3 regions of the Bacillus sp. FSL H8-0534 genome follow, and region 2 is predicted to be linked to each of the others. Evidence: predicted binding sites of a transcription regulator. Region 2 holds the regulator's gene; each other region holds the start of a gene.

Region 1 (10,050 bases), 1.0 Mb from region 2:
TTTTACCATTACTTAGTTTCACTGCCAGTTTGTTTGCTCCGTCTACTACGTGATTATTTGTTACAATGAGAGCTTTATTCCCAGCTTTTTTATAAATTACACCAGATCCTGTTCCAGCTGTTTGTTCCTGCCCTGCTTGCTCCATTGCAAATGGATCTATGTTCTGTTGCATATTGATAACACCTACAACTACTTCTTTCGCCCCTTCAATCATACCAGGTAAATCTGTTTCACCCTTTACTTTATTTGCAACAGGAACCACAGTTCCCTCTACTTTTGAATTAGAAGTTAACGCCGTCCCATTCCCATTTGTCCATGGCATATACGGTGCTGCAAAACTAATGGAAACAGCTCCGATAACTGCTCCAACTAAACCTGTAAAAAAGTAACCTTTTTTACTACCTGATTTTTTTACTTCTCTCGTTTCACTATGCTCTTCATTCATATTTGGTCCGTCATAATATCCCATAATTGATATCCCCTCTCTGCTGAATTCGTATTTTCAGTATAGTCACATTTTGTGTCCTTCTTGTGAACTCATCGTGAAATCCAATTAAAAAAATACTTTTATTCATTATTGTAGACAAAAAATCTGTAATTTGTACATTTTCATCTACAAAAGAGAGTGTAAATGTACTATATTTTCAACCTATAAGTTGCTGCTACGAAAACAAAAAGAGATCTCCACTCGTTTTCTCCCTCTGTTTTCACTCGGCATGGGGCAAAAAAAGGTACTGACCGCTTCTATCCATGGGCGGATTCTCTCTTCCAACCAAAAAGAAAGCTTTTCTATCGTTTTTTCTATTACATAGTATTTAAAAACTATTCCTCAAACTTATATCCAACTCGAATAACAGTTCCGATATGTTTTGCTTTATCCCCTAACTTATTTCGCAATTTTTTTATATGTGTATCTACAGTACGATCATCACCATAATAATCATATCCCCAAAGTTGATCTAATAAATGCTGGCGTGATAATACGATTCCTTTATTCTCCATTAAATAAACAAGAAGTTCAAATTCTTTATGCGTTAATATAATTTCTTCTCCGTTTACCGATACCGTACGCGAAAGACGATTCACATCGATTCCAGCCATAGAAAGTGCATTCTCTTCTGCAACGCCTACTGCCCCATCAGCACGCTTTAATAAAGTTTTCGCCCTAGCTACTAGTACTTTAGGACTAAAAGGCTTTGTTACATATTCATCAGCCCCAAGTTCAAAACCTAACAATGTATCATCTTCGTCAGAACGAGCTGTAAGCATAATAATTGGTACCGCTGACTCTTTTCTAATACGACGACAAACAGACCAACCATCTATCTCTGGCAACATGATATCTAACATAATTAAATCAATTGTATGTTCAGCAAATAATTCTAACGCTTGTTTTCCATCTTCAGCTTCTATCACTTCAAAACCTTCATTGCGAAAATAATCACTAACAATTTCGCGTAGCCTTCTTTCGTCTTCAACAAGTAATACTGTTTTGTTCATCTGACCTATCCCGCCTTTTTACTCTTTCAATCGAATAATACGTTGATTGGAGCTTCCGCGAAACGGAAGTGTCAAGTCTCTTTTTTGAAGTTCAAACCTTCCATCGACCAGAACATCCCCATAGTGTAACAACTCTATCATATCATTATTTTGAGAACTCTGTATCTCTTCTAATGTATAACCTGTGTAAATCCATAAGTTTTTTTTCAAAGCCTTCACCGCATTTGCTACCTTCTTCACTTCAGCAGCTTGAAAAAATGGATCTCCACCTGAAAATGTTACATCAGTAAGCGGGTTTTTGGCAATCTCTTTCACAATTTCTTCTACGGTCATTTCAGTTCCATTACAAATATTCCATGACTTAGGATTATGACATCCTAAACAACGATGCGGACAGCCCGCAAAAAACACGACTGTCCGCAATCCGTCACCATCTACTACACTATCATGAATAATATTCATTACTCTCATTTATGTTTCACCCGATCCGCTTCTTCACTGCGCTTTGCACTATTCCATTTAGACATATCACCTACAAGATATCCTGTTATACGGCGAATTCTTTCGATATCATTCTCATCCTCGTTTCCACAACTTGGACATTCATTTTTGATGACACCATGATAGCCACAGCATTTACAACGATCCACAGGGTGATTAATGGAGCCATATCCGACTCCATACTCTGCCATTGCCTGCACAATTTGTTTTAATGCTTTTTGGTTATGAACCGCCGCTCCATCTAATTCAATATACGTTATATGTCCGCCATTACAAAGCGTATGAAATGGCCCTTCTAAACGTATTTTATCTATCGCTTGGATGTTATAATACACCGGAATATGAAATGAATTTGTATAATAATTATGATTTGTTACACCGCTAATCATTCCAAATTCTTCTCGATCTTTTTTAACAAACTTACCTGATAGTCCCTCTGCAGGCGTTGCAATTAAAGAGAAATTCAATTGATGTTCTTCCGTTGCTGCATCCATTTTCTGTCTCATAAAGGTAACAATCTCACATCCAAGATTCCATGATTCTTTATCTTCTCCATGATGTTTTCCTGTTAAAACAACTAAACATTCTGCAAGGCCAATAAAACCAATACTTAATGTTCCTTGTTTTAAAATCTCAGCAACAGAATCTTCAGGATGCAGTTTTTCTCCGCCCCGCCATACTCCTTGCGAATATAAAAAGTGAAAATCTCTTGCCTTTTTCTTACATTGGTAAGCAAATCTTTCTAATAGTTGACGAATACCAAGATCTATATAATAATTTAAAGCTTCAAAAAATGCTTCTTTTGAACCGCTAATCAATGCTAATTTTACTAAGTTAATAGAAGTAAACGATAAATTCCCTCTTCCAATCGCGGTCTCTTCCCCATGAATATTAGACATAACACGCGTACGACAGCCCATATAACATACTTCGCTTTCTGGGCGACCATCATAATGAACTGCATTAAATGGCGCATCTAAAAATGAAAAGTTCGGGAATAATCGTTCTGCTGTCGTCTCTAACGCCAATTCAAATAAATCATAGTTCGGATCACTTTCTTCAAAATTCACACCTTTTTTTACTTTAAAGATTTGAATAGGGAAAATGGGTGTTTCACCTTTTCCTAATCCAGCTTGCGTCGCCCGTAATAATTGTCTAATTAACAATCTTCCTTCTTTCGACGTGTCCGTTCCGTAGTTAATAGAAATAAACGGAACTTGCCCACCACCTCTGCTATGCATACTATTGGAATTATGAATAAAAGCTTCACAAGCTTGATACGTATCATTCTCTGTTTCTTTCCACGCAAACTCTTCTACTTGCTCTTTTGTTAACGGATACGTTTCTAATCTTTTCTTATTTTTCTCGAATGTTTTTCTCACATACGGTGCTAAATCAATGTCAAATAACGCAGCTGATTGACCACCGTGCTGCATGTTTTGATTCGCTTGGAAAATAATCGAAGAAAGTGCCAATGCACTTTTAATATCTTGTGGTTGCCTCATATGCCCATGCCCGGTATGAAATCCTTTTTCAAGCATTTGCGCTAAAGGAATCTGCGAACATGTTGTTGTACCTGTCGCATAAAAATCTAAATCATGTGGGTATAATATATTTTGATCTATTGCTTTTTTTACTTGTTCAGAAAGTAAGTGTTCCATTGCATAATATTTTGCACTCTCAGATGCAAATGTTCCCATCATCCCCATAGGAGACCGCCCATCAACATTTGCATTTTCTTGCATTAAATCTTGCTCATTCCCGTGGACAATTGTTTCAAAAATCTTCATTAACTCTTCTCCACATGCACTTTGTTTCATCATTTCCCAAACCTCCAACAACATCTTGTTAATTCACTAACAAAATGATACAACATATAGTTATAGTAGATCTGTGAGAAATGTAACATTCTTGTGAAAGTTTTTTTAAGAAACTTTGAATTTTTCATTTACAAAAAAGAAATGTGCTCTTTACAAATGTATGGTACAATATATGGGAAAAACTCTTTTTACCCTTTATCAACACATTTGAATAAAGGAGACTGAACTTATGCTTATTACATATCTTTTATTTATCGTTGCCTATTTACTTGGCTCGATTCCATTTGCACTTGTTGTTGGAAAAATTGGTTATGGAATCGACATTCGCGAGCATGGTAGCGGTAATTTAGGAGGAACGAATACATTTCGGACGCTAGGGAAAAAAGCAGGTTTTATCGTTACAATTGCTGACATTTTAAAGGGAACGTTAGCGACAGCTCTGCCGTTAATTTTCGCCTTAGATATCCATCCCCTTTGGTTTGGATTAGCTGCAGTTCTTGGACATGTATACCCAATCTTTGCAAAATTCCGCGGCGGAAAAGCAGTTGCAACTTCTGCTGGAGTACTCTTATGCTATGCGCCAGTTATTTTTGCAATATTAGCTGTTATCTTTTTCACCCTTCTATTTACAACGAGATACGTATCGCTTTCTTCTATGGTAACAGCTATCGTAGCTGTTATTGCATCAATTATTGACGGGGATAAAATCTTCATTGTTGCGATGTGTTTATTAGCTGGTATGGTTATTTATAGACACCGTGCAAATATTGGACGAATTATAAATAAAACTGAACCAAAAGCAAATTTGACAAAGAAACAAAAGTAAGGTTGTGACCCACATAACGCAAAAAGAAAACGCGAAGCATATTAATAGCGTCTTTTTGCGTTATTTTTTATACTAAAGAAAAGGCAACATAACTTGGAGGAACTATACATGAATCTTTCCGTAACAAAAGAAGCAGTAAATTGGTATAAAGATGAATTAAACTTACAATCTGGCGATACACTTCGCTTTTTCGTACAATATGGCGGTTGCAGTACTGTTCAAAAAGGACTTTCTTTAGGAATCCGTAAAGACGATCCTGCACATCCTGCTGTTCAAATTCAAGAAGACGGCATTACTTTCTTCGTTGAAGGTGATGATGAATGGTTCTTTGATGGACATGACTTATCCGTTACCTTTAACGACAGTGATGACTTCCCTCAATTTAATTACGAAAAATAAAAAAGCGTGGCTTTTGCCACGCTTTTTTATTTTTTCTTAATTTCCTCATATTTCGCATACCACTCTGGATATAGTTTCTTAAAGGACACAGGACGAAAACCTTCTTTTTTCGCACAAATATTTGTTGTTGTAGCTGTAATACAAAGATCTCCATCACCGTTATAAATTTCATATCCATATATAACGCGAAGGGGACTAACTGAATCAATCCATGTTTTCACAATTGCTTTCTCTCCATAACGCATTGCTTTCCGATATGAAATTTGCAAATCTAATACGGGAGAAATAACCCCTTCTTTCTCCATTTCAATATATGAAAATCCTAATTCTTGTATCAATTTTGTACGCCCTAATTCAAGCCATACTAAATAATTTGAATGGTAAACAACGCCCATTTGATCTGTTTCCGCATAGCGGATCTCAATTTCGTGTTCTGCTACAAACATATCTTTATCTCCTTCTCACTTCTGTTTCCTCACATACATTTAATCATAATACAGTGAAATCAAAAATAAAATAGAAACGGTGGATCTTTTTAACTGAAAGGAGCGAATATATGATTCAAATTGTAACCGTTCGTAGTGGTGATAGCGTATATAGCTTAGCGTCAAAATATGGCACTACGCCCGAAGAAATTGTAAAAGACAACGGACTTAATCCAGCTGAGACACTTGTTGTCGGTCAGGCACTGATTGTAAATACGAGAGGTAATAATTATTATGTACAACCCGGAGACAGTCTTTATCGAATTTCTCAAACATATAACGTTCCTCTTGCTAGCTTAGCAAAAGTTAACAATCTATCATTAAAATCCATTCTTCATGTTGGTCAACAACTATATGTACCAAAGGGCTCTAAACGAACGATAGAATCTATTGCCTACTTACAACCTTCTACCATTCCAATTAAAGAAAGTTTAGTGAATGCTACGCGGGCCATCAATCCTTATCTCACATATTTAGCTTACTTTAGCTTTGAAGCATTGCGTGATGGAACGTTAAAAGAGCCGACTGAAACCGCAAGAATTGCTCAAATTGCAGTGCAGGGTCAAACAATCCCAATGCTCGTTATTACAAATATTGAAAATGGAAATTTTAGCGCTGAATTAGCCTCTGTTCTTCTAAGAAACGCTACTATTCAAAATAAATTCATTACAAATATCCTCCAAACAGCTAAAAAATATAATATGCGTGATATTCATTTTGACTTTGAAAATGTTGCACCCGAAGATCGCGAAGCATATAACCGATTTTTACGAAATGTAAAAACACGACTACCTGAAGGATATACGTTAAGCACAACACTTGTTCCAAAAACAAGTTCGAAGCAAAAAGGAAAATTTTTCGAAGCACACGATTACAAAGCCCAGGGGGAAATTGTTGATTTTGTCGTGATTATGACATATGACTGGGGATGGCAAGGTGGACCACCCATGGCAGTTTCTCCTATTGGCCCTGTAAAGCAGGTAATCCAATATGCAAAATCTCAAATGCCCCCGCGAAAAATTATGATGGGACAAAATTTATATGGATTCGACTGGAAGCTTCCCTTTAAAGAAGGAAATCCACCAGCAAAAGCAATTAGCTCTGTCGCAGCCGTTGCACTTGCTCGTAAATATAATGTTCCAATTCGTTATGATTTTACAGCACAAGCACCACACTTTAATTACTTTGATGAAAATGGTGTACAGCATGAAGTATGGTTTGAAGATGCCAGGTCTGTTCAGAGTAAGTTTAATTTAGTAAAAGAACAAGGCATTCGCGGGATTAGCTATTGGAAAATCGGGCTTCCTTTCCCGCAAAATTGGCGTTTACTTGTGGAAAATTTCTCGATTACAAAAAAAGGCTGACAACTGTCAGCCTTTTTTACGCATCATATTCAGATTCATCTTTTATTTCACTTTTCAATGAATCAATACTTTCTAAACGGCGTTGATTTTTCGCTTCAATTGCAGCGCGATCTTTTTCATTCGAAACCTCTGCAGTTTCTTTTGCCTCATTAAAGTTATCAATCGTATTTTGTACCATTTCTTGTAGTTTTTCTACATTATCACTTCTATCATCTGGATTCGCTTTATATTGCTCTGTCATACGATTTCCCTCCTAGTTGAAATATACATACCATGTTAGTTTTCCAAAAACGAATTAGATTATGTATGCACATAAAAAAAGGAGAATGAAAACATTCTCCTTTTTTTAACCGTTATCAACAATCGGTTGTTTCCCTGTTTGGTCTTGCATTTGCTTCCCTTTGTTTCCACCGGCTTTTTTCGACTGTGTTCCAATATGATCTGGTGTAAAATCTTTGGAATTCTTCTTTGGATTTCCCATTCTTATCGCCTCCTTATCACTAGTATCATACTAGTGATAAGAATTATTCAGCCTGCTTAAAAAATTGCATTTCATAACGCTTCTCGATTCGTTCCTCAATCCGTTCAATTGCATCACGATCGTTTAGTAGTTGCCGCTTATTTTCCTTCACAAGTTCTTCAAACGTTCTTCGACGATTTCTTCTCATGCTGCTCATCCTTTCTCCTTCTCTTTCTTACTATAGTTAGTATGAGCAAATGAAAAACTCTTTAATCAGATTTGTAAGAAAATTTTATGTTTTGTCACAGAAAAGTCTTTTGTTAACAAAAAAGTCCATTAGCTGTTCTTAAACAACTAATGGATTTCCAAGCATTTTATCCTGCTATTCACAAACAAGTAATATCCTCTCAAAATTCAGTAAAATGAAACAACTTAAGTAGGAGATGAAGAATTCCCCCACTGATTAAAGTTTCACTTTATCATTTCGTTATACTTAAATACTTTTTAATTTCTTCATCCGCATTATCTTTCATTTCTTTGTACTCATTCAGCGCTTGCATGACTGCATCATAACTCTCTAAAATATAATTTTCTAATTTTGTAAAGTCCTCTATGCTTTCAATCATAATTCTAGTTGTCCCTATTTCACTTTTTAAAGCCGGCTCACATTTTAAAGCAGGATATATCCCTAATATTTCTTGTTCTGTCTTTTCAGTTAAAACATATTTTTTTCGCCCTTTTACCTTCACCCTTATAATCGGATAAAAAGCCTTTATATCTAGATAACTTCCAACACTCACATTGCGAATCCATTCTATATCGCGATTATGCTTTACAAGCATTTCTTTTATTAGTGTGTACACTTCGTCTTCTTCAACCGTTTCTTTTTTTGTTTTCTTTTGTCCTTCTTCTTGAATAGCAGCACATTTTTGATACACAGCTGCACATGTGATACAGTCGTCAAGTGCATTATGAGAACTTAAACGAATTCCGAGCATTCTTTTTAAAGTTTCTAACTTATGGTTCCGGGCATGCTTCATATATCTTTTCGCTAAAAAGACGGTATCAATTACTATATTTTTAGGTTCTGGCAATCTAAGCATTTTTGCATTACTCTTTAAAAAACGCATATCAAACGAAGCATTATGAGCAACAATGGTATCTTCTCCTAAAAACGCTAAAAATAACGGCAAAACTTCCTGAATCGTTGGAGCATCCGAAACGCGATAATTTGTAATCCCTGTTAAACTCGTAATTCGATTAGGAATAAATCGCTCTGGATTTACAAAAGAAACAAATTGATCTGCCAGCTCATGATTACGATACCGAACCGCTGCCACTTGAATTATTCGATCATTATAAGGATTAAATCCTGTCGTTTCAAAATCAATAACAACATAGTCTCCTGTCAATGGTAAATTCCCCACAATATACGCTCCCCAATCATTATTTTCGATGAAATTTCTTTCATCATATCACGAACAAGCTGCTTAATGAAAAAGAAAAGACAGAAATGACAAATAGCCAATTCTGTCCTCTTTCATTATTTTATTTTCGCAATTCTCTTCTCCATTTCTTTTTGTGTCATCGGTCCGATAAATTTATCTTGAATCACACCTTTTGTATCCACAAAATAAGAAGTTGGAATGGTAATTACTTTATACATTGTTGTAACATTTATATCTTTATCAAGCAAAATAGGGAATGTCAATCCCTTCTCTTCTGCAAACTTTTTCACTTTTTCTTCTCCGTTAGCACGTTCAGAAACCGTATAATTTACAGCAAGGATTTCTACATCATCTTTATTCTTCTTATAGAAAGCTTCCATATCCGGCATTTCTTGCTGACAAGGTCCACACCACGTTGCCCAGAAATTTAAAATAACTTTCTTCCCCTTAAAATCCGATAATTTTACTTTTGTGCCATCTAATTTTGATAACTCAAAATCCGGTGCAATCTTGCCTACCTCAATCCCATTTTTTGCAATGATTTCTTTCATCGCCGCTTCGCTTTTCACTGGTTCTTCCCTTACTTGTTTCTCATTCTTTCCGAGCTGTTCATAAACTGCATAGCTCGCTAAACAAAGCAACACTACAACAATGGTAAGCTTTCGCCACATATACATCATCCTTATCGCTTATCTCATTTTATATATCACTTAAAAATAACAATAGTATTTATACTTTATTTTAGCTTATACAGACAACCTTGGAAATATTCTCCTGATAAATAAATAGAATATTCTTAATAACAATGAAAACCGTTTCATTTTATCATATAATTATAATAGTTATAATTTGGAAAGGATGTCATTATTTATGAATAAAACCGTTTTGCATTGGTTACAATATGTTATCATTCTCCCCATCTTATTTTTCTCATTGTTTATTACAAGCTGGACTGCTAGCTACTTAAGTATTTCAGAGGACTGGAAACAACATATCGTCTTCACTCCCCAAACAGCAGAAGACTCCAATCAAATTTATGAAATTGACAAACTGTTGTATGCCTTTAAGTATAATCCAGTTTTTACTACAATTTTTGTATTATCAATTGTCTATTTAATAGGAATTATGATAACTCGCTGGTTATACTGGAGAAAACATAAAACAGGATTAATCGGTTTACAACTCATGATTGTTCTTCCTATTTTTATTTACACATTACTTGTCACACATTCTACAGGTGCGATAAT
Region 2 (10,050 bases):
ATATTCCGCTTCTATTTGAGAGTAAGTTAACAGCACTTGTTGATCGGATTGTAGTTGTAGCTGTATCACCTAGTATGCAATTAGAACGTTTAATGAAGCGAAATGGCTTTACAGAAGAGGATGCGAAAGCACGTATTGATTCGCAAATGCCTTTAGCGGAGAAAGCAACATTAGCTAATAAAGTTATTTATAATGATGGCACAATTGCTGAGACAAAAGCGCAATTACAGCTCATTTTAAAAGAATGGAACATTATTAACTAAAAAATTGTGAAATTAGTGAAAATGCTTAGTGACATATCTTCTTTTTGTGTTATACTATTATTGGGATTGGAGATAAATAGTATAACGCATTCAAGGGGGATAACATATTATGACTCGTGTGGCAATTAATGGATTTGGACGTATTGGGAGAATGGTATTTCGTCAAGCGATAAAAGAAAGCGCATTCGAAATTGTAGCGATTAACGCAAGCTATCCACCAGAAACATTAGCACATTTAATCAAGTATGATACAGTTCATGGCAAGTTTGACGGAACAGTGGAAGCATTTGAAGATCATTTATTAGTGGATGGGAAAATGATTCGCCTTCTAAACAACCGCGATCCAAAAGAATTGCCTTGGAAAGAACTGGATGTTGAAATTGTAATTGAAGCAACTGGTAAATTTAATGCGAAAGAAAAAGCAATTCTTCACGTAGAAGCTGGGGCGAAAAAGGTTATTTTAACAGCACCTGGTAAAAATGAAGATGTAACAATTGTAGTTGGTGTAAACGAAGAACAATTAGATATTACAAACCATACTGTGATTTCAAATGCATCTTGTACAACAAACTGTTTAGCGCCTGTTGTTAAGGTGTTAGATGAGCAATTTGGAATTGAAAACGGTTTAATGACAACTGTTCATGCTTATACAAATGACCAAAAAAATATTGATAACCCACATAAAGATTTACGAAGAGCGCGTGCTTGTGGACAGTCTATTATTCCTACAACAACAGGCGCTGCGAAAGCTCTAGCGAAAGTTCTTCCACATTTAAACGGAAAACTTCATGGGATGGCACTTCGTGTTCCGACACCAAACGTGTCTCTTGTTGACTTAGTAGTAGATGTAAAACGTGATGTAACAGTTGAGGAAATTAATGAAGCGTTTAAAACTGTTGCAAACGGTCCATTGAAAGGGATTATTGAGTTCAGTGAGGAACCTTTAGTTTCGATTGACTTTAATACAAATACACACTCAGCTATCATTGATAGTTTATCTACAATGGTAATGGGCGAACGTAAAGTGAAAGTACTTGCTTGGTATGATAACGAGTGGGGTTACTCTCGCCGCGTTGTAGATCTTGTGAAGTTAGTTGGCGCTGAATTAACAAAACAAGAAAGTGTGCAACACATTTAATGATACAAGGAAGGCAAGCGATTGCTTGTCTTCTTTTTTATGCTTTTTTCTGAAAAGGAAAAAAATTATATGAGTATATTTTTATAAATGGTACATATAAAAAACATTGTGATTACTGCATTTGTGAATCAATTATTTTTTTTGGGGAAAAGTAAAGAAGAGAATATGACAAAAAATCGAAAAAACTGTTGTTGCAAAATGAAAATAAACAAAGTATACTAACACTCGTAAACTTAAGAGCTGAGGTACGTAGTTACTACTTAAAGGGTTAGGACCTCTCTGGACTAACTTTCCCCCGTGGTAGTAGAGCAAGCCAAATTGCAAATTAGTTTTCAATTCGAACAGTTAGATTAAATTTTTATGAGGGGGAACTGTAGAATGGATACTATGGACACGATGGGTCGTCACGTAATCGCTGAACTTTGGGATTGCGATTTCGACAAGCTTAATGATATGCCGTTTATTGAACAATTATTTGTGGATGCAGCACTAAGAGCTGGTGCTGAAGTACGTGAGGTTGCTTTTCATAAATTTGCGCCACAGGGTGTAAGTGGAGTTGTAATCATTTCGGAGTCACATTTAACAATTCATAGCTTTCCAGAGCACGGCTATGCAAGTATTGATGTTTATACTTGCGGGGATCGTATTGATCCAAATGTTGCTGCAGAGTATATTGCAGAAGGTTTAAATGCGAAAACGCGAGAGAGCATCGAGCTTCCTCGAGGCACAGGTAGCTTCGAAATTAAGCATAGAGAAACAAAAGCTCTTTAAAAAAGAACATAATTGATTTAAAATGTAAAGAGGTGTATAATGCACCTCTTTTTAGTTTATATAAATTTGAAATTGTAAAATGGTAGACTGTTTTTGACGAATGCTTGCTATAAAGTAAATTTTTAAAAAGTAATGTATTATTGAACGTGAATAGTAGGATAAGGTAGTGAGCAAATACAAATAGGTTATATAATATTGTATATATATTTTCACATGTAGATGAAGTAAAAAGAATGAAGATTAAATTGCAAGGGAGTGAATGAGTTGCGTTGTCCAGCCTGTTTTCATAATGGTACAAGAGTATTGGATTCACGTCCGGTAGATGAGGGACGCTCCATTCGAAGAAGAAGAGAGTGTGAAAGTTGTTTAAATCGATTTACGACATTTGAACGAGTAGAAGAACCACCTCTTATTGTTGTAAAAAAAGAGGGAACACGAGAAGAGTTTAATAAAGAAAAGATTTTGCGTGGATTAATTAAAGCGTGTGAAAAAAGACCTGTATCGTTAAAACAATTAGAAGAAGTAACACAAAATGTGGAGCGTGAACTTCGTAATTTAGGAATATCAGAAGTGAAAAGTGATATGATCGGTGAAATCGTAATGGAAGCACTTCGAGATATTGATGATGTTGCTTATGTACGATTTGCCTCCGTATATCGTCAATTTAAAGATTTAAATGTATTTATTGAAGAATTAAAAGATATACTGCAAAAAGAACGAGAATAAAGTGAAACTTTGAGCCCGCAAATAGTGGTGAAAAAGAGCTAGAAGCGAAAGCTATTAGCTCTTTTTCACTAAGGAATTATATACGTAGAATGGAAGAAAGGAATTGCAAGGATGGAAAAACAGTCATGGATGGAGCTATTGCCAATTGATCGTTATAAAGTAAGTGCGAAAGGGTTGCTGCATAGTTACGATCGGAAGGTATTAACGATGTTATATCAACCATTAGTGGGTAGTAAGGCTTTTAGCTTATACATGACGCTGTGGGGAGAGCTAGAACAGGATCGTGTATTTGGAAAAGAGAATACACACCACTCTCTTATGGTGACAATGCAAATGCAGCTTCCTGAAGTATATGAAGAACGGATGAAATTAGAAGCAATTGGGCTTTTAAACGTATATATAAAAAAAGAAAAAGATATTCGAATGTTTATATACGAATTGCAGCCGCCGTTATCACCAAAACAATTTTTTGATGATATTGTCCTGAGCATCTTTTTGTATAATCGATTAAGCCGTGCGAAATATAATCAAGTTAAACAATATTTTTTAGAAGAAGAGTTTGATTTTGCTTCTTATGAAAATGTTACACATTCCTTTAATGATGTATTTGGGTCTTTTAATCCAGGGCAATTTGAACATGCGCAAGAGGAACTTCGAATTCCAAGTAGCGCAGTTATGCCGGGCAATGAAAAAGGAACTGCCCCACAACTTTGGAACGATTTCTTTGATTTTTCTTTATTTGTAGAAGGGTTATCGACTCTTGTGCCGCGAAAAGCGATTACGGACCAAGTGCGTGAATGTGTTGTTACACTCTCTTACGTGTATGGTGTGGATGTGCTGTCGATGCAAAATATTGTGCTTGGTGCAATGACAGAATTGCAAACGATTGATATGGAAAGGCTTCGGAAAGGAGCGCGTGATTGGTATCAATTTGAAAATGGTCAAGCGCTTCCAGTGTTAAGTGAACGAGTACAGCCTCATGCTGCACGTACGATGAAAGAGAAAGAGCCGTCTACGCAAGAAGAGATGCTCATTAAACAGCTAGAAGAAATTTCTCCAAAACAATTGTTAAAAGAAATTTCAGGCGGGGCAGAAGCAACGAAAGCAGATTTGCAAATTGTAGAAGAAGTAATGATGAATCAAAAACTAACGCCAGGTGTGGTCAATGTACTTATTTATTATGTGATGCTGCGTTCGGATATGAAGCTTGCCAAAACATATGTTGAGAAAATTGCGGGGCACTGGGCACGAAAAAAAGTAGGTACGGTATCAGAAGCGATGGCATTGGCGAAAGAAGAGAATCGTCAATATCAAGAATGGGCTGAAACGAAGAAAAAGGGTCATACTTCGAAGAAAACAGTGCGGAAAGAAATGGTGCCCGATTGGTTGAAAGAACAATCCGAGGAACAACCAGAAGAACAGCCTAAGGAACTTACGAATGTGGCGAAAAAATCGAGCAAGTTAGAAGAAGAACGAAAGAGATTGGAAGAAGAGTTGAAAAAATATAAGCGTGATTAATAGAAGAGAATGAACGCTCTTTGAGGTGAGAGAATGGAGCATATTCAAAATTCATTTGCAAAGTTGATGCAAAATGAGAATTTTAAAAATAGATACGAAGTGTTAAAGGCGGAAGTGATGGCACATCCGCGTGTGAAAGAGTTTATTGAAGAACATAAAGGTGAAGTGACGACTTCCATGATAGAGCGAAGTCTTGTGAAACTGTATGAATACATTGGGCAAAGTGTTGGATGTGCAGATTGTCCGAACTTAGAATCATGTAAAAATATGATTCAAGGATATGAGCCGAAACTGATTATTCAAGGTAAGATGATTGATATTCAATATGATCGCTGCGTAAGAAAAGTGGCTTATGATGAGCGGAAGAAATATGAAAAATTAGTTCAAAGTGTCTATATGCCAAGTGATATTTTACAGGCTTCTATGGAAAATTTAGATCCATCAGATTTAGAACCGCGAATTGAGGCGATTCGTGCAGCAAATGAATTTTTAAATGCATACGAACCTGGAAAAAAAGTACAAGCGTTATATTTCTACGGTAAATTTGGTGTAGGGAAAACGTATCTCTTAGGAGCGATTGCGAATGAATTAGCCTTAAAAAAAATAAGTTCAATGATCGTATACTTACCAGAATTTTTACGAGAAATTAAAAGTTCACTGCAAAATAATACGATAGGTGAAAAAATTGATGCGGTGAAGCGTGTACAAGTATTAATGTTAGATGATATTGGGGCGGAAGCAATGTCAAGCTTTGTGCGTGATGATGTGCTTGGTGCTATACTGCAGTTCCGAATGCTTGAAAACTTACCGACGTTCTTTACGTCTAATTTTGACTTTAAACAGCTAGAACATCATTTAACCTACACACAGCGTGGAGAAGCAGAAGAAATGAAAGCGGCGCGTATTATGGAGCGTATTAAGTATTTGGCGAAGCCAGTTCCAATTGGTGGGAAAAATCGTCGTCATACGTAAAGAGTGAGCATACTGCTTGCTCTTTTTTTATGTTTCTTCAGTATATGTTTGAAATTTCATACGAGCTTGTATCATTTTTTTTCTAGTCCCTTAATATATATAAAATTAGCAAGGATTGTAGAGTGAAGCGGAAGCAGGTATTGCTACTTAGCGCCTAGCTTTCGTGAACTGGACTCTTATGGGGGCTTGAGAGAAAGTAACTCCGTAGAGCGGGATAAAAGGGGGGACAGGAGTGATTGAAATCTGCTTCGAAGAAAAAAATGATGCTGCGCACGTATATCAACAACTGATAAAGAGAACGGAAAAGCTATATAAAGAAACAAGTGTTTATTTATATGAACAAAAGGTAACGATTCATATACCAATATGCGAATCGAATTATATTGAGAAAGTTTTAACACCAGTACTTCTTTATTTTATTGTTAATATAAAACAAAACGAATGGCTTCGTACTATTTTAAAAGAGAAATTTTTTTATGAAGAACAAGAAGAGTGCCATCAAATTTTACATATGGCACATGCTATCTTAAATGGAAAGCGAAAAGGGATTGCCCGTGATCTAACACGTAATAAGATTGAAGTCCGTATTATGTCTTCTTTAAAAGGATGGCTCTGTGACCCACTTTCTTTTTCTTTTTCATCTTATATTCGTTTTCGCCTCCGCGCATATAGGGAGATGGTACACCGACTTGCGGAAGTGGCGATCGATGAATATAAAATGGAGCAAGAATATCAAGTGTTTGTAGAAATGCTAAGGCAACAAGTGAGCAGCCGAAAATCACGTTTACCATGTCTACATCTTGTATTTGATGAAAGTTTTATTTTTTATGATGAAAAAGGAATACGTTTAAAACAAGAAAAATTGGTTCAATATATAGAAGAGGATTTACTAAATAAGCAGGGCGTATATATTGACACGAAGGTAATTGCACCGCTTCTTTCTATTGCGCCGAGAATGATTTATTTGTACACGAAAGAGCAAGATCACAATATGATTGTTACCCTTCAAAATGTATTTCAAGAACGAGTTCAGTTATGTGCACTGCATGAATTTGAACACAACGTGAAAAATTTAAAAAATAAAGGGAACACCCTTGATTTTCTAAGTTTTTGAGCATATAATTACCTACATAAATGAAATATATTGAAATGTTACGATGAGGACATGAGTGATTTACTACGATTTTCAGAGAGGGAAGCCTTAGGGTGTGAGCTTCCTAGTACGGGTTTATTACTTACCACCTCTAAACTTTAGCAGTGAACACTTTTTCTAGTAATTGCTAACGGCCAACACCGTTATGTTGAACTTGAGCAATTGACAGTTTAGTTAATTGGAACAAGGGTGGAACCACGAATTCAACACTCGTCCCTTTTTACGGGATGAGTGTTTTTTATTTTGAGAAAAAAAGGAGTGACCAGTGATGGCAGATGTAGTTAAAATTATTTTCCCTGATGGAGCTGTGAAGGAGTTTCCAAAAGGAACAACAACTGAAGAAATCGCAGCTTCTATTAGCCCAGGCTTAAAGAAAAAAGCTGTGGCTGGAAAATTAAATGATGAGATGATCGATCTTCGTACACCAATTGAAGAAGATGGTGCAGTTTCAATCATTACATTAGATTCTGAAGATGGCTTATACATTTTACGCCACTCAACAGCCCATCTTTTAGCACAAGCGTTAAAACGTTTATATAAAGATGTAAAACTTGGTATTGGTCCAGTAATCGAAAATGGTTTCTACTACGATATCGATATGGAAGAAGCAATTACAGTTGAGGACTTCCCAAAAATCGAAAAAGAGATGCAAAAAATTGTGAACGAGAATTTAGAAATCGTTCGTCATGAAGTGCCACGTGCGGAAGCACTTCGCCGTTATGAAGAAATTGGCGATGAGCTAAAATTAGAATTAATTAACGATCTTCCAGAAGATGCGATTATTTCAATTTATGAACAAGGCGAATTCTACGACCTTTGCCGTGGGGTTCACCTTCCATCTACAGGGAAAATTAAAATGTTTAAATTGTTAAGTGTTGCAGGTGCTTACTGGCGTGGCGATAGCAATAATAAAATGCTACAGCGTATTTACGGTACTGCATTCGTGAAGAAAGCAGAATTAGATGAGCATTTACGTATGCTTGAAGAAGCGAAAGAGCGTGACCACCGTAAATTAGGTAAAGAGTTGAAATTATTTACAAATAGCCAAAAAGTAGGACAAGGTTTACCGCTTTGGTTACCAAAAGGTGCAACAATCCGTCGTATTATTGAGCGTTACATTGTTGATAAAGAAGCGAGCTTAGGATATGACCACGTATATACTCCAGTATTAGGAAGCAGAGAGCTTTATGAAACTTCTGGTCACTGGAATCACTACCGAGATGGCATGTTCCCATCAATGGAAATGGATAATGAGGAATTAGTACTTCGTCCAATGAACTGCCCTCACCATATGATGGTGTATAAAAACGATATCCACAGCTATCGTGAATTACCAATTCGTATTGCAGAGCTTGGAACAATGCACCGCTATGAAATGTCGGGTGCACTATCTGGATTACAACGTGTACGTGGAATGACTTTAAATGATGCGCACATTTTCGTTCGTCCAGATCAAATTAAAGAAGAATTAAAACGCGTTGTAAACTTAACTTTAGAAGTATATAAAGACTTCGGTTTAGAAAATTATTCATTCCGCTTATCTTATCGTGATCCAGAAGATACTAAAAAGTATTATGCTGACGATGAAATGTGGGAAAAAGCACAATCTATGTTAAAAGAAGCTATGGATGAAATGGGTCTTGAGTACTATGAAGCTGAAGGTGAAGCTGCATTCTACGGTCCAAAACTTGACGTTCAAGTTCGTACTGCACTTGGAAAAGACGAAACACTTTCAACTGTACAATTAGACTTCTTACTTCCGGAGCGCTTTGAATTAACTTACGTTGGGGAAGATGGTAAACCTCATCGTCCAGTTGTTATTCACCGCGGTGTTGTATCAACTATGGAACGTTTCGTTGCTTTCTTAATCGAAGAGTACAAAGGTGCATTCCCAACATGGTTAGCGCCAGTTCAAGTACAAGTAATCCCAGTTTCTCCGCAAGTACATTTAGACTACGCGAAGAAAGTACAGGAAGACTTGCAACGTGCTGGTATCCGTGTGGAAGTGGATACTCGTGAAGAGAAAATCGGTTATAAAATCCGTGAAGCACAAATGCAAAAAATTCCGTATATGCTTGTAGTAGGTGACAATGAAGTTGCTGAAAACGGCGTAAACGTACGTAAATACGGTGAACAAAAATCAGAAACAATCGCATTAGATGCGTTTGTTGATATGATTAAAGTTGAAGGAAAACGCTAAGGAAAAGGCGCGGCATGCCGCGCCTTTGTTTTATGGGTAAGGGGAACAAAAATTAGAAATAATAACCAAACAAGACTTATCATAAAAAAGTATTGCATGTATTCGTGTTGTTTGTTACAATATTTCTTGTTGTTAGTAAAACGCGTCTTCTTGACAGACTTTATATCCTATGGTAAACTCATCAAGGATAATAGAATATTGTTTTGTAGAACAAGTAGAAGCACCCGCTTCTCACCTGATTGACGCATACGCAGTTAGCAGGTAAATGTCTTTCTTACTTAAGATTGTACAAGTGTGGGTGTCCGTATGCCCACACTTTTTTGTTTGGGTTCTATGACTACAAACGTATTCTAAGAAAACCTTGGAGGTGGCTTACTATTAGCAAGGATATGATGATTAACGAGCAAATTCGTGCACGTGAAGTACGTTTAGTTGGTGCGAATGGTGATCAACTTGGCATCAAGTCTCGTAATGACGCTTTAGACTTAGCTGCAAATCTTAATCTTGATTTAGTATTGGTTGCTCCAAATGCGAAACCGCCAGTATGCCGCATTATGGACTACGGTAAATTCCGCTTTGAGCAACAAAAGAAAGAAAAAGAACAGCGCAAAAATCAAAAAGTAATTAGCATGAAAGAAGTTCGTTTAAGTCCAACAATTGATGAACACGACTTTAACACAAAACTTCGTAATGCTATCAAGTTTTTAGAGAAAGGCGACAAGGTTAAAGCGTCAATTCGCTTTAAAGGACGTGCCATTACTCATAAAGAAATCGGTCAACGTGTTTTAGATCGCTTCTCAGAAGCTTGTGCTGAAGTTAGTACAATCGAATCTAAGCCTAAAATGGAAGGACGTAGTATGTTCTTAGTTTTAGCACCGAAAAACGATAAGTAATAGATAGAGGAGGAAATACCTATGCCTAAACAAAAAACTCATCGCGGCGCTGCAAAGCGTTTCAAAAAGACTGGATCTGGTAAACTTAAGCGTTCACACGCTTACACAAGCCATTTATTCGCTAACAAATCTACGAAAGCTAAACGTAAACTACGTAAAGCTGGCGTAGTAAGCGCTGGTGACTTCAAACGCATTCGTCAAATGCTTGACAACTTAAAATAAGTTCGGCTGATATATAGAACAAATAGGAGGTAATATTATGCCAAGAGTAAAAGGTGGTACAGTTACTCGTCAACGTCGTAAAAAAGTTATAAAATTAGCAAAAGGTTACTACGGTTCTAAAAATACATTATTTAAGGTTGCTAACCAACAGGTTATGAAATCTTTACTATATGCATTCCGTGACCGTCGTCAAA
Region 3 (10,050 bases), 2.4 Mb from region 2:
GCCACTTGGTCGTTGAACCTTCTCCCTATCTAATAGACTTAGGAGCTCGGCTGCTGATTTCCTGCAATCTTGGATTTTTAGGGGGCGCTACGTAATTTCTTCGTAGTATCCTACCTAGATATACTCAGGCGTTCCAGCAATTGACCCGGTTTTATAGTTGAGCCATAAGTTAACCCAACTGATTCGCATATGAAAACGAATCTTCAAGCAATTTCATAACTGGTACAACACCGCTTGCTGCGTTATCAATACCTTTAATTTGCTCACCGCGTGCGCGTAGCTTAGAAAGGTTTAAAGCGACTCCGCCACCAATTTTTGATAGCTGCATCGCCGTATTAATATTAAATCCAATCGAATTTAAGCTATCATCCATCTCTAACAAGAAACAAGACACCATTTCTCCTCTTCTGCTTCTTCCTGCATTCAAAAAGGTTGGTGTCGCTGGTTGGTAGTTTTGTTTTACAATCATGCTTGCAAATTGTTTTGCTTTATTAACATCACCGCGTCCTAAGTATAATGACACAATTGATACACGATCTTCGTAGCTTTCTAAGTATTGTTTTTGATTATTTGTTTTTAATGCATAATCCTTATAAAACTTAGATGCCGCCATATAAGATTGGAACTCGAAGTTTTCACCGTATGCAACGTTGTATACTTCCTCTACTTCCTCCAACTTATACTCGTCCAGAACGTTGTAATAGTAATCGTGCTTGTTCATATACTCGATTCGCTCTGCCACGCTATCAAAATGAACGGTATTCGCTCTCGCTTCTTCCATAAAGACTTCTAATGCTTCTTTATCTTTATGAAGCTGGTAGAAACCGTCTTGCATTTGCGTGATTTCATTATTCAGTTCAATGTGTCGCAATCTCCCGCACCCTTTCTTTAAAATATTCTACATCTTTATTTGTTCCAGATAACTCAAATTTTGATACAATAGGTACTTCGTATCTGGATGAGATTTTATCTGCACTTGCTCCGAACATATCTCCCCAGTTGCGATTGCCACTTGCAGATACGCCTTTTAAATTTGCATTATTGCGTTCTAAAAATTCTAAAACACGTTCCGGCACATTTCCAAAACCTGTTGTATACGTAATAAGAACAAAATCTTCGTCTAATACTAGATCGTCATTAATTTGAACGGCCGGCATATTTAATTTGTGGATGAAACGCTTCACGTTTCCTGTCATAGAATCATATGCAACTAACATTTCCGACCCTCCCCTTCTTTCTTTAATATCTAGATGTCGTTTCATGATTTCTCTATATATTGTATTACGTTTCAAAACAAGACACAAGATATATGTATAAATTCTTTCTTTTTTTAACTTTTACTTTTCGACATGACAAGTCCTTTTTTTCAATACAAAGACTATGAAACAACATTCTAAAACTCATGTCAATAAAGTGCTTTTCGAAAAAGTTGTCAACGAATTTAATCATATTTACAAAAATGTTATCAATATGTTTTGTCAAAAAACAGTAAATGCTGGAGAAATATATTTCTCCAGCATCACATAAAAAAGAACAGAATTTACGAGATAATCTGTTCGAAACCGGTTACACATTATTCAGATCACACAAGTAAGGAATTCTCTCTCTTGTGGATTAAACATTTATTAAATCGAGTACATATACTTTCTTTTTTGTTACACAATAAAACATATTATTGTAATGAAAAGGACAATTATTATGGCACACCAATTTATTCGTTAGTGTGATGAGAATTTTAAAAAGACTGTACACAAAGCACCGCTCATTCGCAATGTTCAATACGTAAAATATCCTTTATAAATAAATGATGAAAATTTTCGTCTTTATCTTGCATTGTAAATACTGGCGCTTCTTCATCAAAATATACAACCATTCCCTCTACATATTGATTCATAAGCTGAAATTTCACAGTTGCTCGAATGTGAATTTCTTGCTCATATGCTACTTTCAATTTTTCTATAACTTCTTCTGTACGTTTCTCAGGAAACATAACCATTCCTACGAATCGTTTTCCTGTACCATCTTTCCACATGTAGTCCCAGTGCGGTAAAATACCTTGTTTAAATTCTCCCATAATTCTCCTCTCCTTTTCCTTCTATTAAGAACGCGGTGTTTCTATATATGTATAAATAATTTTCCCGCCGTGCTGTGCATTCCCACTGAAATGTTTAAAATCTTCTCGATTTACTACAACCTCACGAAACGTATAAAATACATCCTTAGTTACAATATACTCTTCTATCTCTCCATTTTTCAGTTGATCTAAAATTGTATTTGCTAATTGTTTATCCATGTATTTCACCTCTCTGCAATATTTTATCCTATCTTTCACAAGTCGACAATGTTAAATTTCTTACATTCACAGCAAGTATCATATACTACCATAACGGTTCATCTATACTGAATCAATTGGATATTCAAGCTTATCCTATAAAATTCAAGAAATTGATGAATAACTGGTTGAAACTTTATTTTATGTTACAATAAGAATGACAACTAGGAGGGATAATATGATTCGGAAAGCAAAAAAGACAGATGCGAAGGCAATATCTCCTTTATTGTATAACGCTCTGCATGAAATTGCTGAAAAAATCACAGGTGGGAGAACAGGAACAGAAGTCTTGACAGGGCTTGAAACTTGGTTTTCAAAAAAAGAAAATCGACTTAGCTACGAGAACTGTTTCGTTGAAGAACAAGATGGACAAGCAATTGGAATCATCGTAGCCTATCATGGCAGCCATGCAAAACAACTAGATACTCCCATTGTAAAACACTTACGAAAAATCCATCAAGATTCATCTATTACGCTAGAAAAAGAAGCTGAGCTCGATGAATATTATATTGACACATTATCCGTTTCAAACACATATGGCGGACGAGGGATCGGCTCAAGATTGATTAAAGCAGCAGAAAATGATGCCTATGAAAAAGGCTATGAGAAAATCGCATTACTTGTAAATTTAGAAAACAAGCGAGCTTTCTCTTTATATAAAAAACTTGGCTACCAAGAGGATAAAACGGTTATGCTTGTTGGAGAGCCATATGCTCATTTAGTGAAACCACTATATAAAAAAGCTTTCGTTTCTTAAAAAAAGCACACGATTCTTTATTGTAATCGTGTGCCTTTATGTTAAATTGGTATTCAATATATTTCCATTCATTGCTTCATGAAATGTATATTCTGTACAACTCCATGGCTTCCCATGAAAAATAGGCGGACCAGACCATCCTCTAGCACGTAGCTCAGCCCCAATCATCGTATTAAAATAACTATGCCCTATGAGCGCAATTTGCCCATGTACTAACGCATATCCGACTAATGTATCAGCTGCTTGCTTCGCTCTTCCTTGTACTTCACGATAAGACTCAACACCTTTAGAATATCCAATCATCCATAATGTACGCCCAATAAATGTCCATACTTCCGGTTTGCACTTCACCCATTTCGGAACAAAGAAACTAGATGGTACTTCTGCCTCTCGAAAAAGGGAGCTTTGTATAAAAGAAAGAGAATTTGTTAATTCTGCTGCTGACTGTACCGTACGTTTTTGATCACTCGTTACAATAAGCTTCGCAGATTCGATTACTTCAACCGTCTCAATTGGTATGTCCATACTTTTTTCCATACCGTCTAAATCGTACCGCTCCATCCATTTGTGGAACGATGATACTGTCATTGATTCTGTAACATTGTTCAAGCGACCGTGACGAATAAAAGAAATTCGCATCTTCTCCACTCTCCATTCACCGCTCATCACCTATATTATTATGCACTTTTTCTTATTATCATCATACCATGGAGAAAGAGAAAGTCATACTTCCTTACATATCCGCACCGCTCTCATGAGTGACAGAAGCATGCATACCATCTAATCCATCAAAATATGTATCTGTTTCATGGATACGAATTATTTTTAATTGTTTATATGAAAATAAGAATAAAAGGATCATTATAAAACTTCCAACAATTTTAAACAACATTTTTACCGCCCCCAGTTTATTATACCCCTATATACTGATATAAGCACTTTTTTATCAATTCCCTCTCCTAAAATAGAAAAATACTTTATACATTTCTTATGAAAAATGACTATTTTTTGAAATTTTATCATGGAAACATTTACAAACAGGGGAATATAGTTCAAAATAAAGGGAAATAAAAAAGAACAACATTGTTCTTTTTTTGGTAAAACTGTAACAAGGAGAGTTGCTTATGAAAACCGCAGAAACTGGAGATATTATCGAATTTAAAGGTGGAATGCAAGGCCGTGTTCAAAAAGTAAATAAAAACTCCGTTATTGTCGATATAACAATCATGGAGAATTTTAGAGAACTAGATATGGAACCTCTTACAGTTGTAAATCACAAAAACTATACAGTTATCAATCAACATGCGTAATATAATAGAAAAAAAAGGATCTGCATGTATCATACAGATCCTTTTTCATTAACGATTATCGATTGTTTCAGGATATAAATCGTGATTCATCATGCGATATTCTGCCATTTTTTCATATTTTGTACCAGGACGACCATAGTTACAATATGGATCAATCGAGATACCACCACGTGGTGTGAATTTCCCCCACACTTCAATATAACGTGGATCCATTAATTTGATTAAATCATTCATAATGACATTCATACAATCTTCATGAAAATCTCCATGGTTACGGAAACTAAATAAATACAATTTTAATGATTTACTCTCTACCATTTTTTGCTCTGGAATATAACTAATATAGATCGTTGCAAAATCTGGTTGTCCTGTTTTTGGACATAAGCTTGTAAATTCAGGACAGTTGAACTTTACAAAATAATCACGGTTTGGATGATTATTATCAAATGTCTCTAAAATTTTTGGGCTATATTCAAATAAATATTTTGTATTTTGGTTTCCAAGTAACGTTACATCTTTTAAATCTTCATCTAATCTTCCTGCCATTTTTCATACATCCCTTCAATTCGATTCCTTATACGCCTCGTTTATTTCCCCACACTAACGCGTGAAGCTGAGGTAATACTTTTGCGTCATTCATTTCTTTGCAATGAACAGCTTTTTCAATGAGCCATTCATATTTTTGTAGTAAATTCCTAATAAGAATTGCATCATCCACTGTTTTCGTATCATCATTTCCAACTTGTAAGAAAAACGGTACATGCGGATAACGCTCATGCACTTTTATCGCATATTCAAAATCGTGATCATCAAATACAACGACTTTTAAGCTAAAATCTTTTCCTGCTAATCTTTCAATAACAGAATCCAGCATAATAAAATCAGTTTTCATCTGTGAGCTTGGGGGCTTTGGCGAAATTGTTATTTCGTCAATATGAAGCAACCATTCCTGCCATTTACTTCCTTGCGTCTCAATGGCGGTGCGAATTTGTTTTTCTTGTAATAAAGACAGAAAATCATCTATATTTTTCAACAACACTGGATTCCCACCTGAAATCGTTACATGTGAAAAATTTTCTCCACCAATTTCTACAAGCTCACTCCATATCTCTTCGGGAGTCATTTGCCGAATTTGTTCTTTCGCTGATCCATCCCATGTAAAGGACGAATCGCACCACGCGCAACTATAGTCACAACCTGCTGTACGAATGAACATCGTCTTTTGTCCAACAACCATTCCTTCACCTTGAATGGTCGGCCCAAAAATTTCCAGAACAGGAATTTTACTCACCGATCATCCACTCCCGTCTTACTTCTGCATAACTTGTTGGTGTTTCAAATAGACGAACAAATTCAACCCGTGCTCCTTTATATTCATTTGCACGGTCTTCTTTTGTAAGTGCCTCTGCCATCTTCTCATATATCCAAACGACCATATTTTCAGCTGTCGTATTCATCGCTGGTAATGTTTCATTTAAATAACGATGATCCAAATAAATTTCTATTTCATTTTTCCAAATTTCTTTTATATCTCCAAAGTCAATAGCAAGTCCAATCTCATTTACATATCCACTAATTCCAAAAACAACTTTGTATGTGTGACCATGTAAATTTTTACATTTCCCCTCATAACAGTGCAAATGATGCGCTGCATCAAATGTAAATTCCTTACTTACCATCACTCGTTTATTATGATATTTCAGTTGTTCACGTTGAATGTCCTTGTCCACTTTTTGTAAATTTTCTACAATGCGAAATCCAAAAAAATTCTGTTCCATTATGCGTTCGCTCCTTCGCGTTCTTGTAAATACGTATCTAAACCTGCTTTACGAAGTTTACAAGCTGGACATTCACCGCAGCCATCACCGATTATTCCGTTATAACATGTTAATGTTTTTTCTCTAACAAACTCAAATGCGCCAAGTTCGTCTGACAATTTCCATGTTTCTGCTTTATCAATCCACATAAGTGGTGTATGAATAACAAATGGATAATCCATAGATAAATTTAAAGTAACGTTTAACGATTTCACAAATACATCACGACAATCAGGGTAACCGCTAAAATCTGTTTCACATACGCCCGTTACAATATGACGTGCTCCAACTTGTTTTGCTAGCACAGCTGCAAATGATAAGAATAGTAAATTTCGTCCATCTACAAATGTTGATGGCAATTCACCTTCTTCATGTGTAATCTCCATATCCGTTCTCGTTAACGCATTTGGAGCAAGTTGATTTAATAGGCTCATGTCAAGTACTGTATGTTTAATTCCTAACTCTTTCGCAATATCAGCTGCACAGTCGATTTCTAACTTATGACGTTGATTATAATTAAATGTCACAGCTTCAACTTCTGCGAACTGCTGCATTGCCCAAAATAAACATGTTGTACTATCCTGGCCACCACTAAAAACGACAACTGCTTTTTCTTTTTTCATCTCACTCATTCTCCTTCTCTACTACGAATAAGAAGAAAGAACGTTCTTGAACTGTCACAATAAAAAAACAAAACAATACCTAAGGATATTGTTGTTTCCATAGTTTTTTATAGAGGGAGTTCGCGAACCTCTCCCATGTTATACATGGAATTTCTTCTTTCATTAACAACACATATTGTAACATACTGCACATATCCAGAAAAACATCTGATTTTTCTGTCTTTTTTGTAAGTTTAAGATTCATTTTCTTGTATTTTAATAGTATGATTATACTTATATAAATCCATTTTGATTTCCCAACATATAAGTCGCTGCTATAAAGAACAAAAGGTGACCGCTACTTATTTTCTCTCTTTGTTTTCACTTTGCATGGGGCAGAAAGAGGCGCTGACTGCTTCTATGCATGGCCGGATGCTCTCTCACCTAAAAAGAAAGGTTTTATGTCGGTTTTTCAATTTGTACTTATATAACACCATACATATGAGAATAGGGAGGAGATAAACCTGAAACTCTTTATTATTTATCTCTTTTTAAACATATTATCCATCCTCGTTATGATGCTAATGTATCACTCATTTTGGAATCAAAAAGGGAAACATTCACCTAAGTTAAATTCAACCGTATTTATATTATTTTGCAGTGCTGCAACAATTCTTTGTATTTCTTTTGCAGCAAGGATGGATAATGGATTTCAATTTGATATGCGTCATATTGTATTAATTGTCGGTACGTTAACAGGAGGTCCTATTGCTGGTGGATCGATTTTAGCTGTATTAAACATATACCGTTTTTTGTTAGGAGGCATAGGAGTTTTTCCATCTATTATAGCTTCCATTTGCTTATATATTATTCTCCTTGCCACATACAGACTCTTTCAAAGAGGGAGCAATCATATAAAAGTAGTACTTGCTATTTTATATAGTTTTGTATACGTATTTAGCTGGATTCCTTTTTTCCTTGCTGAAGTTCCTAGCACTGAATATTACCTCCCTCATATTATTGTGTATGAATTATGTACCATCATTGGTACCATTCTTATTCTTTATTTACTAAACGTACTACAATTACAAATACGCCTACAAGAAGAACTAATTAACGCTGAAAAATTTCACCTAATCGGAGAAATGGCTGCCTCTATCTCTCATGAAGTTCGTAATCCTTTAACTTCAACGAAAGGTTTTTTACAACTCCTACAATCCGAAGAATGCTCTGAAGAAGATCGAAAATTATATACAGAAATTGCTATACGTGGTATTGAACAAGCAAATCACGTACTCACAGATTATCTAACATTTGCAAAACCAAGTATAGAAAAAGAACAAGTATTACAAATCGAAGATGAATTACTTCGTGCTGTATCTCTCATTACTCCACTAGCTAATTTGACAAATGTTCGTATAACTTACACAAAGCAAAGCAACATCTTTTGTATTTCTGGAGAAAAACAAAAATTTAACCAATGCTTATTAAACATTTTAAAAAATTGTATTGAAGCCATGCCAAAAGGGGGAGATCTTATTCTCACATTAATACCGAGTCATACACAGATACAGTTAGCCATAAAAGATACTGGTATTGGCATGGATCTAGAACAACTGAAACGTCTTGGTTCTCCCTTCTATTCAACGAAAGAAAAAGGCACTGGACTTGGGATGATGGTCGTATTCAGCATCGTAAAAGCAATGGGTGGAAAAATCGATATTTCAAGTGAAAAAGACATTGGTACAACCTTTCTATTAACTTTCCCACTCATACAAAAAACGTGATGGAATCATCACGTTTTTTCCGTTTCATCAACAAGTTCCGCAAAAGTCTTTACTTTCCCATGCGGTTTTTGATTTTCTTTTCGTGCCTTCCAACTACGCTCTTGCTCTTTCTTTTTGTGTGACATGCTTTCAACTCCTTCTATGTTCTCTTTATGTATTATTCCAAAATAAAAGATAAAAATATGCATCAATCCAGTTTCTTCATCCTCCACTAATAATTAGTCCTCATTAATTAGGATTTTATAAGTGGTTTATCCCCTACCCATCTTCTTTTTCTGCATCTTAAGGAGTGGATATTACTACCCTCGAAAAGCAGGGATAAATAAGAAGAAGCGAGATAATTACTACCTCGCTTCTTCTTATTTATTCAATATAGTTCCCATGTAAATGGGAATTTTTCTTTACCTTTGCAAAATCGCATATTTTGCTTCTTTTAACTGTGTAAGATGGCGTTGTTCATGTAAATCAAGGAATTGAATCCATTGATATAGATTAAGCTCCTGAAACACAGGATGTTTTAACGAATTTTCGAACAATTCTTTTTCGTCTATAATACTATGCAGCGTATGCAATAATTCTGCGCGTGAATGTTCGAGTAATTGAATTCCTTGTTGTCTTTTCATTAATGTTTCTGTTGGTTGCATTTGTTGAGGTGCTTCTCGTTTATATGTTCGATCAAGAGTAAGTTGGAGATCTTTGAGTGGAACTACTTTTTTGTCTTTTTTCTGTAAAGCATACACAAGGGATGAAGTGACAGATTGTTCAATTAGGTGTAGATGATGCATAATTTGAATGATACTCCATTTATCACGGCGCGGTTTTACATTCACTTCCGTATCATTTAACATCTCAATTTCTGATAATAGTGTGTTTCTTGTAGATTGTAACGATTGCAGCAAAGTTTCCAAACTAATATTCATATTAGATTGAAGCATAATTCTCCCCCCTCTTTTTTGGTAAAAAAAGGTGTTTCCAACTTAGAAACACCTTTAAATAAATCTGAATTTTCTTATATTATCTCATTGTTTTATGAATGTGTCGATTACAAAATGTGAAAAAAACAAGGTTGATTTTTACAATTTTGTGTCATCCACTGCATGTAACCACGTTTGAATCTCAGTGATTACGCCTTGCACACACCCATCTGTAAATGGAGATGTCAAATTCGCAATTTCTACTAATTGTAAGAAGGATTGACTTCCACCCTTTTGACAAAGGTTCACATAGTCTTCCCACGCTTCTTGTCTATTGTCTCTTGCTCGCTTCCAAAATTGCAGTGCGCAAATTTGAGCTAATGTATAATCAATATAGTAGAAAGGTGAGCTATAAATATGCCCTTGACGCTGCCAGAAACCACCACGTTCTAAATAATCATTGTCTTCATAGTCTCGATGTGGTAAGTACTTTCTCTCAATATTACGCCATGCCGCTTTGCGATCCTCTGG

What was found. Region 2 encodes NrdR, which represses ribonucleotide reductase genes. Its sites were predicted from a motif close to AACACNATATATNGTGTT; they were not measured.
Region 1: the regulator NrdR is predicted to act here: its motif matches at 3,868-3,885, upstream of MHH71_RS26155 (anaerobic ribonucleoside triphosphate reductase).
Region 3: the regulator NrdR is predicted to act here: its motif matches at 1,266-1,283, upstream of nrdI (class Ib ribonucleoside-diphosphate reductase assembly flavoprotein NrdI).

What each region holds. Positions count from the first base shown of each region.
Region 1 covers NZ_JBBOUC010000001.1:5,085,830-5,095,879, reverse strand. The annotation lists gene MHH71_RS26170 (S1C family serine protease) at 1-469, opposite strand, end outside; gene MHH71_RS26165 (response regulator transcription factor) at 823-1,500, opposite strand; gene nrdG (anaerobic ribonucleoside-triphosphate reductase activating protein) at 1,519-1,971, opposite strand; gene MHH71_RS26155 (anaerobic ribonucleoside triphosphate reductase) at 1,968-3,824, opposite strand; gene plsY (glycerol-3-phosphate 1-O-acyltransferase PlsY) at 4,051-4,647, shown strand; gene MHH71_RS26145 (HesB/YadR/YfhF family protein) at 4,756-5,046, shown strand; gene MHH71_RS26140 (acyl-CoA thioesterase) at 5,073-5,492, opposite strand; gene MHH71_RS26135 (glycosyl hydrolase family 18 protein) at 5,603-6,895, shown strand; gene tlp (small acid-soluble spore protein Tlp) at 6,912-7,136, opposite strand; gene sspN (acid-soluble spore protein SspN) at 7,242-7,376, opposite strand; gene MHH71_RS26120 (FbpB family small basic protein) at 7,420-7,563, opposite strand; gene MHH71_RS26115 (3'-5' exonuclease) at 7,835-8,782, opposite strand; gene MHH71_RS26110 (peroxiredoxin family protein) at 8,899-9,474, opposite strand; gene MHH71_RS26105 (YjdJ family protein) at 9,674-10,050, shown strand, end outside.
Region 2 covers NZ_JBBOUC010000001.1:4,075,392-4,085,441, forward strand. The annotation lists gene coaE (dephospho-CoA kinase) at 1-263, shown strand, start outside; gene MHH71_RS20720 (glyceraldehyde-3-phosphate dehydrogenase) at 373-1,401, shown strand; gene speD (adenosylmethionine decarboxylase) at 1,789-2,172, shown strand; gene nrdR (transcriptional regulator NrdR) at 2,437-2,898, shown strand; gene MHH71_RS20735 (replication initiation and membrane attachment family protein) at 3,010-4,416, shown strand; gene dnaI (primosomal protein DnaI) at 4,450-5,388, shown strand; gene ytxC (putative sporulation protein YtxC) at 5,621-6,502, shown strand; T-box leader at 6,534-6,762, shown strand; gene thrS (threonine--tRNA ligase) at 6,810-8,741, shown strand; ribosomal protein L20 leader region at 8,948-9,069, shown strand; gene infC (translation initiation factor IF-3) at 9,131-9,634, shown strand; gene rpmI (50S ribosomal protein L35) at 9,656-9,856, shown strand; gene rplT (50S ribosomal protein L20) at 9,894-10,050, shown strand, end outside.
Region 3 covers NZ_JBBOUC010000001.1:1,679,329-1,689,378, forward strand. The annotation lists partial or broken gene MHH71_RS08840 (ribonucleotide reductase N-terminal alpha domain-containing protein) at 173-871, opposite strand; gene nrdI (class Ib ribonucleoside-diphosphate reductase assembly flavoprotein NrdI) at 858-1,217, opposite strand; gene MHH71_RS08850 (hypothetical protein) at 1,763-2,074, opposite strand; gene MHH71_RS08855 (hypothetical protein) at 2,099-2,293, opposite strand; gene MHH71_RS08860 (GNAT family N-acetyltransferase) at 2,511-3,089, shown strand; gene MHH71_RS08865 (histidine phosphatase family protein) at 3,126-3,728, opposite strand; gene MHH71_RS08870 (hypothetical protein) at 3,823-3,981, opposite strand; gene MHH71_RS08875 (YkvS family protein) at 4,214-4,399, shown strand; gene queF (preQ(1) synthase) at 4,448-4,945, opposite strand; gene queE (7-carboxy-7-deazaguanine synthase QueE) at 4,974-5,690, opposite strand; gene queD (6-carboxytetrahydropterin synthase QueD) at 5,683-6,177, opposite strand; gene queC (7-cyano-7-deazaguanine synthase QueC) at 6,177-6,839, opposite strand; PreQ1 riboswitch class I at 6,933-6,976, opposite strand; gene MHH71_RS08900 (ATP-binding protein) at 7,397-8,605, shown strand; gene MHH71_RS08905 (DUF6254 family protein) at 8,614-8,730, opposite strand; gene MHH71_RS08910 (DinB family protein) at 9,007-9,540, opposite strand; gene MHH71_RS08915 (M3 family oligoendopeptidase) at 9,679-10,050, opposite strand, start outside.